DNA from 3 places in the Paenarthrobacter sp. NPDC089307 genome. Region 3 is predicted to be linked to each of the others. Evidence: riboswitches for the same ligand, from Rfam matches in the RefSeq annotation. Region 3 holds a riboswitch; each other region holds the start of a gene.
What was found. A riboswitch is a leader RNA that binds a small molecule or an ion and turns the genes downstream of it on or off. The one in region 3 is predicted to bind thiamine pyrophosphate.

Region 1 (4,005 bases), on a different contig from region 3:
GGAACTCTGCCCGGCCCTCCATCGCAGAGGACGCCAGAGCATGCTCACGTTTCGGAATGCGGCCGGCCTGCTTGGCAAGCCTGCCGGCGATGACAGCGTGCTTGAAGGCTTGTCCCATCTGCACAGGGTTCTGGGCGCGGGTCACGGCGGTGGCCAGCAGGACGGCGTCGCATCCCAGTTCCATGGCGAGGGCGGCGTCGGACGCTGTTCCGATCCCGGCGTCCAGCACTACCGGCACTGAGGCCCGGGAGACGATGAGTTCAATGTTGTGGGGGTTCAGGATGCCCAGGCCCGTTCCGATGGGCGAGCCCAGCGGCATGACGGCCGTCGCGCCGAGGTTTTCCAACCGCAGCGCCAGGACGGGGTCGTCGTTGGTGTAGGCGAATACTTTGAAGCCCCGGTTCACGAGCTGCTCGGTTGCTTCCACCAGTTCCACCGCGTCCGGGAGGAGCGTGTGTTCTTCCGCGATGACTTCCAGCTTGACCCAGTCCGTCTCCAACGCCTCACGCGCCAATTCTGCCGTCATCACGGCGTCCTTGGCCGTGAAGCAGCCTGCGGTGTTGGGCAGCACGCGGATGTTGTTGTCCACCAGCAGTTGGAAGAGCGACCCCGTTTCGGCCGGTGAATAGCGGCGCATCGCCACGGTGGTGAGCTCGGTTCCCGAGGCCACAAGCGCAGCGCCGAGCCCGTCCAGGCTTGGCGCACCGCCTGTGCCCATGATCAGCCGGGAGCCGAATTCGACGCCGTCAATCACCAGCGCGTCTTCGATGCCTGTTTCGGTACTTGCTGTGGTCATGGTTCAGCCTCCCTGGACTGCTGTAACGAGTTCGAGTTCATCACCGTCGGCCAGCGGAGTCGCTGCCCACTGGCTGCGCGGTACCACCTCGGAGTTGCGGGCGACGGCGACACCCAGCTTCCCGCCGTCGGCCGCCTGTCCGCGGTGGTCGAGTACGCGGCCAGTGACGGCCGTGACGAGCGTGCTGACGGAGGCATCGGCGGGGACCTGGTGGGCGGCGCCGTTGAGCTTGATGTTCATGCTGTTTCCTTGCTGTGGAGTCGAGGACAACGCGGGGTCACTGATGGCTTCCTGCAGGGGTTTCCATGGGCCGGAAGTGACTCCGGGTTGCGCTGAAACGGTCGGGCCGGAAGATGGACCAGCGTGAATCAGGGGAACCGGCGAGCAGCTCCCCCACGATTCTGGCGGCCACTGGGGTGAGGAGGACGCCGTGCCGGAAGAACCCTGTGGCAATCACCAGTCCTTCCACTTCGCCGGCAGGCCCTCCGGCAGGGTTGCCTACACGGCCCAGCAACGGGGCGTTGTCGGGAGTTCCCGGCCGTGCACGGGCTGTTGCTTCCAAAAGCTCAAGTTCAGCCACAGCCGGAACAAGGACCTGCGCGTCCCGCAGGAGCTGGTAGACACCGCCGGCGGAGACTGCATTTGAGGTCGCCGACAAACCATCCTCGCGCTGCGTCGCGCCAATCACCACGGTTCCGTCTCCCCTCGGAACAATGTAGACAGGCACTCCTCGCACGATGCCCCGCACAGTGGCTGTAAGAAGCGGCTGAAGGTGGGCGGGGACCTGGAGCCGGAGGATGTCGCCGTAGACCGGACGCACAGGAAGATCCAGGCCTTCAGGCAGGCCTGCCAGCCGGGGTGCTTCCAACCCGTTGGCCACCACGGTTTCGCGGGCAAGGACAGTGCCGCCGCTTTCAAGCTCGACGCCGGAAACGCGGTCCCCTTCCCACCTCAACCCGCTCGCGGACTTCCTTACGGCAAAACCCCCGCTTGCCCCGCTGACCCACGTGGAGTCCCCGGGCGAATGCGCTCCAAGGCCCGCCAAAAGGTGCCCGGCCAACTTCCGGGGATCAACCTGGTGGTCGGCGGGGATATCAAAGGCACAGGAAATTTGGGGGCTGAGGAGCGGCTCGCGATCCCTGGCTGCCCGCAAAGACAAAGGCTCAACCGCCAGCCCCGCTGCAAGCTGGACAGTACGAAGGTCTGCGAGCGCACGGCGATCGGCGGCATCGGCACCTACGGCAAGGGTCGGCGTCGTGCGGTATCCGGAGGCCTCCCCGCCCTGGGGCAGCTCGTCCACGAACGAGGGCCACAGCCGCCAGGATTCCAGCATGAGTTCCAGGAGGTCTTCCTCCTGGTAGTGCAGCTCGCTGACGGGCGCCAGCATGCCTGCGGCCGCAAAGGTTGCACCCGTAGCGGGCGCTGGATCGATGAGGGCTACGGAGTGGCCCAGTTTCCGTGCCTGATGGGCTATGCCCAGGCCAATGACTCCGCCGCCGATGACGGCGACATCTGCATGGATGGCTTCTGCCATGTGTTTCCTTCCCTACGCCGGTACTAGCCGGATCAGGTCAAGCGGTCGGCTTTGAAGCCCTCTCAGCCGGACGGTCATAATGACGAATGTCGCGGCTCCCGCAGTACGTGCCCAGTTTAGAGGAACTACTGTGGTTTCCATGACCCAGCACGATGCCCTCGCCAGCGCCCGCCTCTACTTGTGCACTGATGCGCGCAAACGCCAAGGCGATTTCGAAGACTTTGTTGACGCCGCATTCGAAGGCGGAGTGGACATCATCCAGCTCCGGGACAAGACGATCGAAGCCGCTGAGGAATTGGAATTGCTGGCCGTCCTGCGCAGCGTCGCAGAACGGCATGGACGGCTCTGGGCGGTCAATGACCGGGCAGACATCGCCAGTGTTTCCGGGGCTCCCGTGTTCCATGTTGGCCAAAAGGACCTGCCGTTGGGGATTGCCCGGACCTTCCTCCCGCGCCCTGCAGCGATCGGGCTCTCCACCCACACGCCCGAGCAGGTAAATGCCGCCATCACCGCTTCTCCCGGCGATGGCGGACTGGACTACTTCTGTGTAGGTCCGGTCTGGGCAACCCCCACCAAACCCGGCCGCGAAGCTGTTGGAACGGGCTTGGTCACATATGCGGCAGAAGCGATCAGGCGCGCTGAAGAGACCACGGGCGGGGCCGTGGAGCTGCCGTGGTTTGCGATTGGCGGAATCGACCTCGGCAACGTCGAGCAAGTGCTGGCCGCCGGAGCGAGCCGGATCGTGGTGGTCCGTGCCATCACCGAGGCAGAAGACCCGACGGCGGCAGCCAAGTCGCTGCTCGCAGCCCTCGACGCCGCCTAACGCGGGCGGGGCCTGACGCCGGCAGGGCCTGGGGCTCCTGCTGATCCAGCCTGCTGCCCTCACGCCACCTATCGGATAGGGAAGCATCCAAGACTATCGGCCGGTTTCGGGCTACCCTGATTTTCGTGTCACATCATCGGATAGCGCCCAACGTCGACGACTCATCGGACCAGCTCGCCGCAGCCCTTGCGGCCCTGAGGACGGAGCTGGAGCTGCCTGGGGAGTATCCGGTTGAGGCCCTCCAGGAGGCGCGCGCCGCCGTCGAATCCCGCCACTTACCGGACCAGGACCTCACGCACGTCGAGTTTCTGACGATCGACCCTGCCACGTCCACGGACCTTGACCAGGCCCTTTTCATCGAGCGGAACGGTGACGGGTACAAGGTTCTCTATGCGATCGCCGATGTGCCGTCCTTCGTGGCCCCGGGCGGAGCGTTGGATTCCGAAACCCGTCATCGTGGACAGACGTTCTACGCTCCGGATGGACGCATCCCGTTGCACCCGGAGATCATCAGCGAAAACGCAGGCAGCCTGCTTGCCGGGCAGGACTGTGGAGCTTTCGTCTGGGATTTCGATCTTGACGCGCAGGCCGAGGTATTGGATGTCTCCGTTGCACGTGCCACCGTTCGCAGCCGCGCCAAACTGAGTTACAAGGGCGCCCAGCAGCAAATTGACGACGGATCGGCCCCGCCCGTCCTTCAGCTCCTCAAGGAAGTGGGCTTGAAGCGGGTTGAGCTGGAGAGGCTGCGGGGTGGGGCGAGCCTCAACATGCCGGAGCAGGAAATCGTCCAGGCGACCGACGGCGGCGGGTACAGGATCGTTGCAGCGCCGTCGTTGCCGGTGGAGGACTGGA
Region 2 (4,005 bases), on a different contig from region 3:
AAATTGCCGCATACCTCCAGGAAACCGGCGCCCTCCGCCGTGTTGCAGCAGGAGGGCACCGGCCCCAGGACTCAGTAGACGGCGATCACATCATCCGTTCGTTCGTGGCAGATGCCGGACGCGCAATGTCAGCCCAGGCGTCCTGAGTTCGCGGGCACCTGAAGCTCGGGCAGGTAGACCTTTCCGCCGGAGGCGAGGAACTCCGCACTCTTTTCCTGCATTCCGCTGTGCATTCCCGCAATCGCCGCTTGGGCTTCGGCTGAGCCGTACTCGTCGCGGATGTCCTGGCTGATGCGCATGGAGCAGAACTTTGGCCCACACATGGAGCAGAAGTGGGCAGTTTTCGCAGGTTCAGCCGGCAGTGTTTCGTCATGGAACGATTCCGCTGTGACGGGATCCAGGGACAGGGCAAACTGGTCCCGCCACCGGAACTCGAACCGGGCCTTGGACAGGGCGTCATCGCGTTCGGAAGCCCCCGGGTGCCCCTTGGCCAGGTCAGCGGCGTGGGCGGCAATCTTGTAAGTGATCACCCCTGTCTTGACGTCGTCTTTGTTGGGCAGGCCCAGGTGTTCCTTGGGCGTGACGTAGCAGAGCATGGCCGTGCCATAGCGGGCGATCTCTGTTGCCCCGATGGCTGAGGTGATGTGGTCGTAGCCGGGGGCGATGTCGGTGACCAGCGGACCCAGGGTGTAGAAGGGTGCGCCCTTGCAGAGTTCCTGCTGGCGCTCCACATTTTCGCGGACCAGGTGGAACGGAATGTGGCCGGGACCTTCCACCATGACCTGCACATCGAATTCCCAGGCCCGTTGCGTGAGCTCGGCGAGGGTGTCCAGTTCCGCGAACTGTGCGGCGTCGTTGGCATCGGCTATGGAGCCGGGACGAAGGCCGTCGCCGAGGGAAAACGCGACGTCGTACTTGGCGAAGATTTCACACAGTTCGTCGAAGTGCGTGTACAGGAAGTTCTCCTGGTGGTGCGCAAGGCACCACCCTGCCATGATGGATCCGCCACGGGACACGATGCCGGTGACGCGGTTCGCGGTCAGCGGTACGTACCTCAGCAGCACGCCGGCATGGATGGTCATGTAGTCCACGCCTTGCTCGCACTGTTCGATGACGGTGTCCCGGAAGATTTCCCAGGTGAGCTTGTTGGCTTCTCCATTGACCTTTTCCAGCGCCTGGTAGATAGGCACCGTGCCGATGGGAACGGGGGAGTTGCGGATCAGCCACTCGCGGGTGGTGTGGATGTCGTCGCCGGTGGACAGGTCCATGACGGTGTCCGCGCCCCATTGCGTGGCCCACTGAAGCTTGTCCACTTCTTCGGCGATGGAGCTCGTGACGGCCGAATTTCCGATGTTGGCGTTGATCTTCACCAAGAAGGCCTTGCCGATGATCATCGGTTCGGATTCCGGGTGGTTGATGTTGTTGGGAATGATCGCGCGGCCGGCGGCAACCTCGCTCCGGACCAGTTCGACATCGCAGTTCTCACGCAACGCGACGAACCGCATTTCGGGCGTCACCAGGCCTTGCTTTGCGTAATGCATTTGGGTGACGGTCCTGCCCTCGACGGCGCGGCGGGGCACCGGTTGCGCACCCTTCCACTCCGCGGAGGCGGCGCCACGGCGAACGGCCGACTTGCCGTCGTCGAGCAGGTTCCGCTCACGTCCGGTGTAGGCCTCAGTGTCGCCGCGGGCCTCAATCCACGGGGCCCTGAAGGCTTCGAGCCCCACCACGGGATCGCTCCCTGGGCCTGCCGTGCGGTACACCTGCAGTGGCGCGTTGGCTTGGCCGTTGGGGGAGGGCTCCAGCGCGATTTCAGTGACTGGTACGCGGATACCGGTGTCATGGTCTTCGAGGTAAGCCAGCGAATGGGACTTCAAGGACTGCGTCACAGGTTCGTTGTTGACAGAGCTGTTTTGGGCAGGGCTGTGCTGTGTTTTGGTGGTGCTCAAAGGATTACTCACTTCCTTCGCCGGCATTACCCGGACAGGTTCAACGGTCGCAGGCTGCCTCAGCCAGATCTCAGCCCCTGCAAGGGCCCCCGTGTGGTCGTAGACGAAGCTACCACAGCTCCCATTGGGCGCCCAGTCATATGAACGCGGCTGCGGCCGGCGTGCCCCTGGGGATTAGGATTTTTTCCATGGCAGACATCATCGAATTCAGCGGACCCGTGCTTGTGTCGGCAGATCAGGAGCGGAACGGAATGTGGTCCGTTGGCGGACTGCTGACGTTCGAGCGCCCCTTGGCACCGCCGGACAAGGTGCTTGACGGCTGGGTCCTCCCGGGATTCGTGGATGCCCACTGCCACATCGGCCTTGGCGCCGGTGGAGCGGTGGATGAGTCCACCACCCTCGCGCAAGCACAGGCTGACCTGGACGCGGGCACTTTGCTGATCCGCGACTGCGGATCTCCCAGCGATACACGTTGGGTGCAGCAACGGGCAGACCTTCCCCGGCTGATCCGGTCAGGCCGCCACATCGCCCGAAGCCGCCGTTACCTCCGCGGCCTGGGCCACGAAATCGAGCCCGGGCAACTGGTGGAGACTGTTCGGAAAGAAGCCCTCGACGGCGACGGTTGGGTCAAATTGGTGGGCGACTGGATCGACCGCGGCGTCGGGGACCTTGCTGCCTCGTTTCCCGCGAAAATCGTGAAGGATGCCGTCTCAGCGGCGCACGATGAAGGCGCCCGGGTCACCGCGCATTGCTTCGCGGAGGACACCATCGACGACATGCTGGACGCCGGCATCGACTGCATCGAACACGCCACCGGGCTGTTGCCGCGCCACGTTCCCAGGCTGGTGGAGCAGTCAGTGCCGATCGTTCCGACGCTGGTCAACATCGCGACCTTCCCGGATATCGCTGCCCAGGCGGCGCCGAAGTTCCCCGAATATGCCGCCCACATGACGCGCTTGTGGGAGCGCCGAAGGGAGCGGGTACTTGAAGCGTACGAAGCCGGCGTCGTGATCTACGCGGGCACGGACGCCGGGAGCGTGATCAGGCACGGCCGGATTGCCGACGAAATGCAGGAACTGCACGACGCCGGGCTGCCGCCGTCCGCGGTCCTCGACGCCGCAGCCTGGGGCGCGCGGAAGTGGCTGGGGGCCGAGGCCATCGGCGAAGGTGCCAGCGCCGACGTCGTGGTCTGCCATGACGATCCCAGGCGTGATCTGCGTACGGTTTCAACGCTCAAGCACGTAGTTCTACGCGGCCGGCTCATTCGCTAGGAATAAATTGAAGCTTCAAGTAATTTAGATAGGTAGAACGTGCCGAAAGGCGGCCACCTAACACCGGGAGCTTCACATGTCCGCATCATCCATCCAGGACCTCCTTCCTGCCGACCTCGCCATGGGCACCGTCATGCTCAAGGTGGGCGACATGAAAGTCATGAGTGACTACTATCAACGCGCCTTGGGCCTTGAAGTCGTGGCCGAACAGGATGGTGGCCTCTACCTTGGGCGTGTTGGCAAGCCCGTGGTCCACCTTGCCCCCGCCGCCGGCCTCCAGATCCCGGGACGGGGAGAGGCCGGCCTGTTCCATACCGCCATCCTCTTCCAGGACCAGCCCTCCTTGGCTGCCACGATCGCCACGGCTGCCGGGTATGAGCCCCGGGCCTTCGTTGGAAGCGCCGACCACCTCGTCAGCGAAGCGTTCTACTTCACCGACCCCGAAGGCAACGGCATCGAGCTGTACTATGACAAGCCCCGCGAGACCTGGCAGTGGGACGGCAAAAACGTCGTCATGGACAATGTGGCCCTCCCGCCCCAGCGGTTCCTCCAGCAGCACTTGAGCGAAGCGGCGGTCACGGGACAGCGCGAGGCCGCTGCCGGCGTCGGCCACGTCCACCTTCAGGTGGGTGACGTCGCCACCGCCCAGGACTTCTACGTTGGCACGCTGGGGTTTGAACGGACAGCGGGTTGGCATGGGCAGGCGCTGTTCGTTTCCGCGGGTGGCTACCACCACCACATGGCAATGAACGTTTGGAACAGCCGTGGTGCCGGCCCACGCAAGG
Region 3 (4,005 bases):
TCTCGTCCGAGTCGTCTTCCTCGTCCCCCAGCACCCCTGCGAGGGCGTGCAGGAGCGTGGACTTGCCGGCTCCCGAAGGGCCCAGCAGCAGCACGCGTTCCCCCGGTTCGATCCTGAGGTCCAGGCCCTGGGTGGCAGGCGTTGCGCGGCCGGCATGCCGCCATCCCCACCCCTCGGCGGAGATGGCGGCCGGCCGCACCGAACCGCTGTGTGTGGCAGGCATCAGTTGAAGACAGGCTCCGAGGCGGCCTTGCGGGACCCGAAGGAGCTAAGGACGCCCGTCTTGGCCAGGCCGCGCGTGGCGATCCAGGACAGTCCGCCAGCGATCACTGCGCCGGAGATCGTGCAGAACGCAATGTAGGTCAGCTTGTCGATGGCTTCGTAGGCGATGTTCCATCCCCACGGCAGGAAGGAGTCGTTGAGGCCGCAGAAGAGCCCCGCACCCGCGCCCGCGAGGAGTGACGTGGGCAGGTTGAACTTCTTGTAGCGGAAGGCCGCGAAGATGAGCTCGGCGCCGAGTCCCTGCAGGATGCCCGAGATCAACACCGTGGTGCCGTACTGCGAGCCCATGATGAGCTCGCCCGTGGCGGCCACGGCCTCACAGAAGAGGGCCGCGCCCGGCTTGCGGATAATGAGCATGCCCAGGACAGCCGGGATCATCCAGCCACCAGCGATCAGGCCGGTGAGGGGCGGATATGCCGCGTTCATGGGAATGGATACAAGCGCGGCGCCCTGGGACCAGGCCCAGAAGATCACGCCGCCGGCGATGGCGATAAGGGCTGCCACCACGATGTCTACAACTCGCCAGCCATAACTGGTCTTCTTCACGTTTACCGTGGTCATTTTCTGCCTCCTGAGGTTACAGGAGGGGAAAGTGCTCCCCGGATCCGCCTGGCTTATGCCGTCCGGATCCGGACACTCTGAGAAGCTCGACTCCCTTGCGCCGGTACTAACCGGATCAGGTTCGAGGGTCTGCGGCTGTCCGCACTCTCAGCGCCCTCGCGTCTCCTGCACGGTTGCAGGATTCGACGGCGGCGCTCCCCTGTCGTTATCAAATCTGCCCTGATGGGCTGGTTCAGTTTACACCTCCAGGTGCGAGGGTGGCGGGCGCAGGGTCATATTCGGATACCACCCATTCCGGGGTCCTTGCCGGGCTTGGCGCGCAGGCCCAGCCCGGCACTCGACCTGACAGAATGGCCTTATGACGGACCTTCACGGCTCCAACGGCCCAGCGGCCGAGCCCCGCCTTGCAGCCAGCGTGATCCTGCTCCGCGACGCCCCATCCGGGCTTGAGGCCTTTGTCCAGCACAGGGTCAGCACCATGGACTTCGCTGCCGGAATGGTGGTCTTCCCCGGCGGCCGGGTGGATACTGCGGACGAAACCGGATGGGACTACCCGTCCGAACTGCTCCGCAGCCATGCGGCAGCCTGGGCACAGAGCTCCATTGCCACTGACCCCGCCCAGGCAGAACAGAAGGCGGGGGCAGTTGTCGCGGCAGCCATACGCGAAGTGCAGGAAGAGGCCGGGCTGGACATCGAAGCCGCTGACCTGCGCCCTTGGGCCAACTGGATCACTCCTGTTGACATGCCCAAACGTTTCGACACCTACTTCTACGTAGCCAAACCCGCGCCGGATGCCCAGCCCCGCCACCAAACAACGGAAGCGTGGCAATCCTTGTGGATGCCGGTGGCAGGAATCCTCGAAGCGGAAGCCGCCGGAGAATTGAAGCTCATGCCTCCTACGTACCATCTGCTCAAGGAGATTGCAGCCTTCGATTCCGTTGAGGCTGTGTGGTCCGCCGAGCACCCGGTGGTCCCGGTACTGGCCCCGGTGGGTTCTTTAGCGGCCTTCCTCAAGGAGCGCGAAAGCCGCAGGTAGCCGGGGCAGTGCAGCTAGGCTGGGGGCATGAACCTCTTTTTCAAGCTGCTGGGTGCCGGAGTAAGCCTCGGCGCAGGCTTTGTCGGTACCAAACTCGTCAACAAGGGCTGGGAGAAGGCCACGGGGAGCAAGCCGCCCACAGGCAACGACGACATGGAAGCGAGCCTCCGCTCGGCCCTGACCTTCGCGCTGATTTCTGCTTTTGTGAGCACCCTCATCCAGGTTCTTGCCAGCAGGGGCACGCAACGGGCAATTGCCCGCTTCGCCAAGAGCGCGGACATCGTCTAAGCACACCCTTAGAGAAGCAACGCGGGGTCACTTATGGCCCGTCCCACGGCGATTTATGGGCCACAAGTGACCCCGCGTTGTTCTAGGGTTCCAACGGATCCTGGCCCGCAGCCGCCCTTTGGACCACGGCTTCAAGTTCATCCTTGGTGAGCTTCTCGCGGTGCCCATGCTTGGTGCGGTAGGCGGAGCGGCCCACCATGTGGGCGGAGACCGGTGCCGTGAGCAGCTGGAAGATCCACGCCACCAGCAGGACAGGCCACACCCACCACGTGCGCATCTGCAGTCCGATCGCCCCGAGCATCAGGAACAAGCCCAACACCTGCGGCTTGGTGGCTGCGTGCATGCGGCTCATGAGATCCGGAAATCGCAGCAGGCCGATCGCGGCGCCGAGCGACATCAGGGCACCCACAATCAGGAACACCGCCGTTGCGGTGTCAATCACGAGATCCATCCCGGTGGCGTCAGGACTCATTGTTTTGTTCCCTCCGCTCGGCCACGAACCGGGCAACCGTCACCGAGCCAATGAACCCGATAATGGCAAGCGCCACCAGCAGCATCAGGTTATTGAGGTGGCGGTTCACTGCCATGTCTACGGCGAGGGCTGCGCCCAGGATGGCCAGCAGTACGTCAGAGGCCAGGACACGGTCCAGCAGGGACGGGCCAATTGCGATGCGCACGATGGCACCCGCAGCTGCCAGGCTGAGGATTACTGCCGTGGCCACAAGAACAAATTCCTTCACAGCGTGGCTCCTTCAATGCCGGGACGGGGCTCGGCTTTCAGCGCTTCGACTTCTTCCCGGGTGCCCATGATGCGGATCAACCCTGCCTCAATGTTTTGGGTTTCCCGGCGTATTTTGTCGATGTCCGCTTCTTGGTAAATGTTCAGCGCATGGAGGTAAAGGGTGGAAGTGGAACGGTCCACTTCCACCACGAGGGAGCCGGGGATCAACGAGATGACGTGGCCTGTGGCCGTCACCATGAGGTCCGAATGGCTTCGCAGCGGAACAGCGACGACGGCGCTGCGGACCTTGGGTCCCTTGACCACCGCGAGGTACAGCACCAGGAAGCTCGCTGCCACCACTTTGGCGACGAACATCAGGGCGAACGGAATGGCACGCAGGATGTTGAACCGTCCGCTGAGCTCCACCGGCGGAAGGTAGAAGAACTTGGCAACCAGCACCGCGATCAGGGCCCCGAAGAGCAGGTTGCCCGGGCTGAAGTCCCGCCACAGCGCACCCCAGACGACGACCAGCCAGATGAGCAGCGGCAGTTCCGTGCGGAATGAGATCGGCTTGCGGCTCATTTGGCACCAGCGTTCTGTGGCAGCGGCGGCACCTCAACGGAATCGCCCAGCACCGAATGGATGTAGGCCGAGCGGTCCAGCATGATCTCCGCGGAACCGTCCGCCACCTGGAAGAGCGGGCCGGCGAAGACCGTCAAGGCAACTCCAAACACCACCAAGGCCGCAGTGGAGCCCACCATGGTCCGCGGCAGCACTCCGACGTTCCCGGGGGTCAACAGCACGGGATCCGGGTATTCGGCGTCCTCGGGTTTGCGCCAGAAGGCCCTGTTCCATACCCTCGCGATCGCCAGGAGTGTCAGCAGGCTGGTGACCACTCCACCTACTACCAGCACGATCGCCAAAGGTGTGCCAAGCTCAACGCCGGCCTGCAGGAGGCCCAGTTTTCCAAGGAAGCCGGAGAACGGAGGGATGCCCGCCAGGTTCATGGCGGGTACGAAGAACAGCAACGCCAGCAACGGTGAGAGCTTGGCCAGGCCACCCAGCCGGTCAATGGAAGAGCTGCCGCCACGGCGTTCAATGAGTCCGGTGACCAGGA

Region 1: it holds a riboswitch for thiamine pyrophosphate, as region 3 does, so the genes downstream of both, thiO (glycine oxidase ThiO) here and AB0N72_RS17395 (ECF transporter S component) in region 3, are expected to answer to the same signal.
Region 2: it holds a riboswitch for thiamine pyrophosphate, as region 3 does, so the genes downstream of both, thiC (phosphomethylpyrimidine synthase ThiC) here and AB0N72_RS17395 (ECF transporter S component) in region 3, are expected to answer to the same signal.

Annotation. Positions count from the first base shown of each region.
Region 1 covers NZ_JBFBHE010000004.1:194,753-198,757, reverse strand. The annotation lists gene AB0N72_RS11275 (thiazole synthase) at 1-796, opposite strand, end outside; gene thiS (sulfur carrier protein ThiS) at 800-1,036, opposite strand; gene thiO (glycine oxidase ThiO) at 1,074-2,330, opposite strand; TPP riboswitch at 2,323-2,442, opposite strand; gene thiE (thiamine phosphate synthase) at 2,470-3,153, shown strand; gene AB0N72_RS11255 (RNB domain-containing ribonuclease) at 3,279-4,005, shown strand, end outside.
Region 2 covers NZ_JBFBHE010000004.1:539,610-543,614, forward strand. The annotation lists gene AB0N72_RS12765 (alpha/beta hydrolase) at 1-146, shown strand, start outside; gene thiC (phosphomethylpyrimidine synthase ThiC) at 129-1,949, opposite strand; TPP riboswitch at 1,945-2,052, opposite strand; gene AB0N72_RS12775 (amidohydrolase family protein) at 2,138-3,220, shown strand; gene AB0N72_RS12780 (VOC family protein) at 3,297-4,005, shown strand, end outside.
Region 3 covers NZ_JBFBHE010000007.1:70,612-74,616, reverse strand. The annotation lists gene AB0N72_RS17400 (ATP-binding cassette domain-containing protein) at 1-223, opposite strand, end outside; gene AB0N72_RS17395 (ECF transporter S component) at 223-843, opposite strand; TPP riboswitch at 918-1,054, opposite strand; gene AB0N72_RS17390 (NUDIX domain-containing protein) at 1,202-1,879, shown strand; gene AB0N72_RS17385 (DUF4235 domain-containing protein) at 1,907-2,167, shown strand; gene mnhG (monovalent cation/H(+) antiporter subunit G) at 2,250-2,639, opposite strand; gene AB0N72_RS17375 (monovalent cation/H+ antiporter complex subunit F) at 2,629-2,907, opposite strand; gene AB0N72_RS17370 (Na+/H+ antiporter subunit E) at 2,904-3,470, opposite strand; gene AB0N72_RS17365 (Na+/H+ antiporter subunit D) at 3,467-4,005, opposite strand, start outside.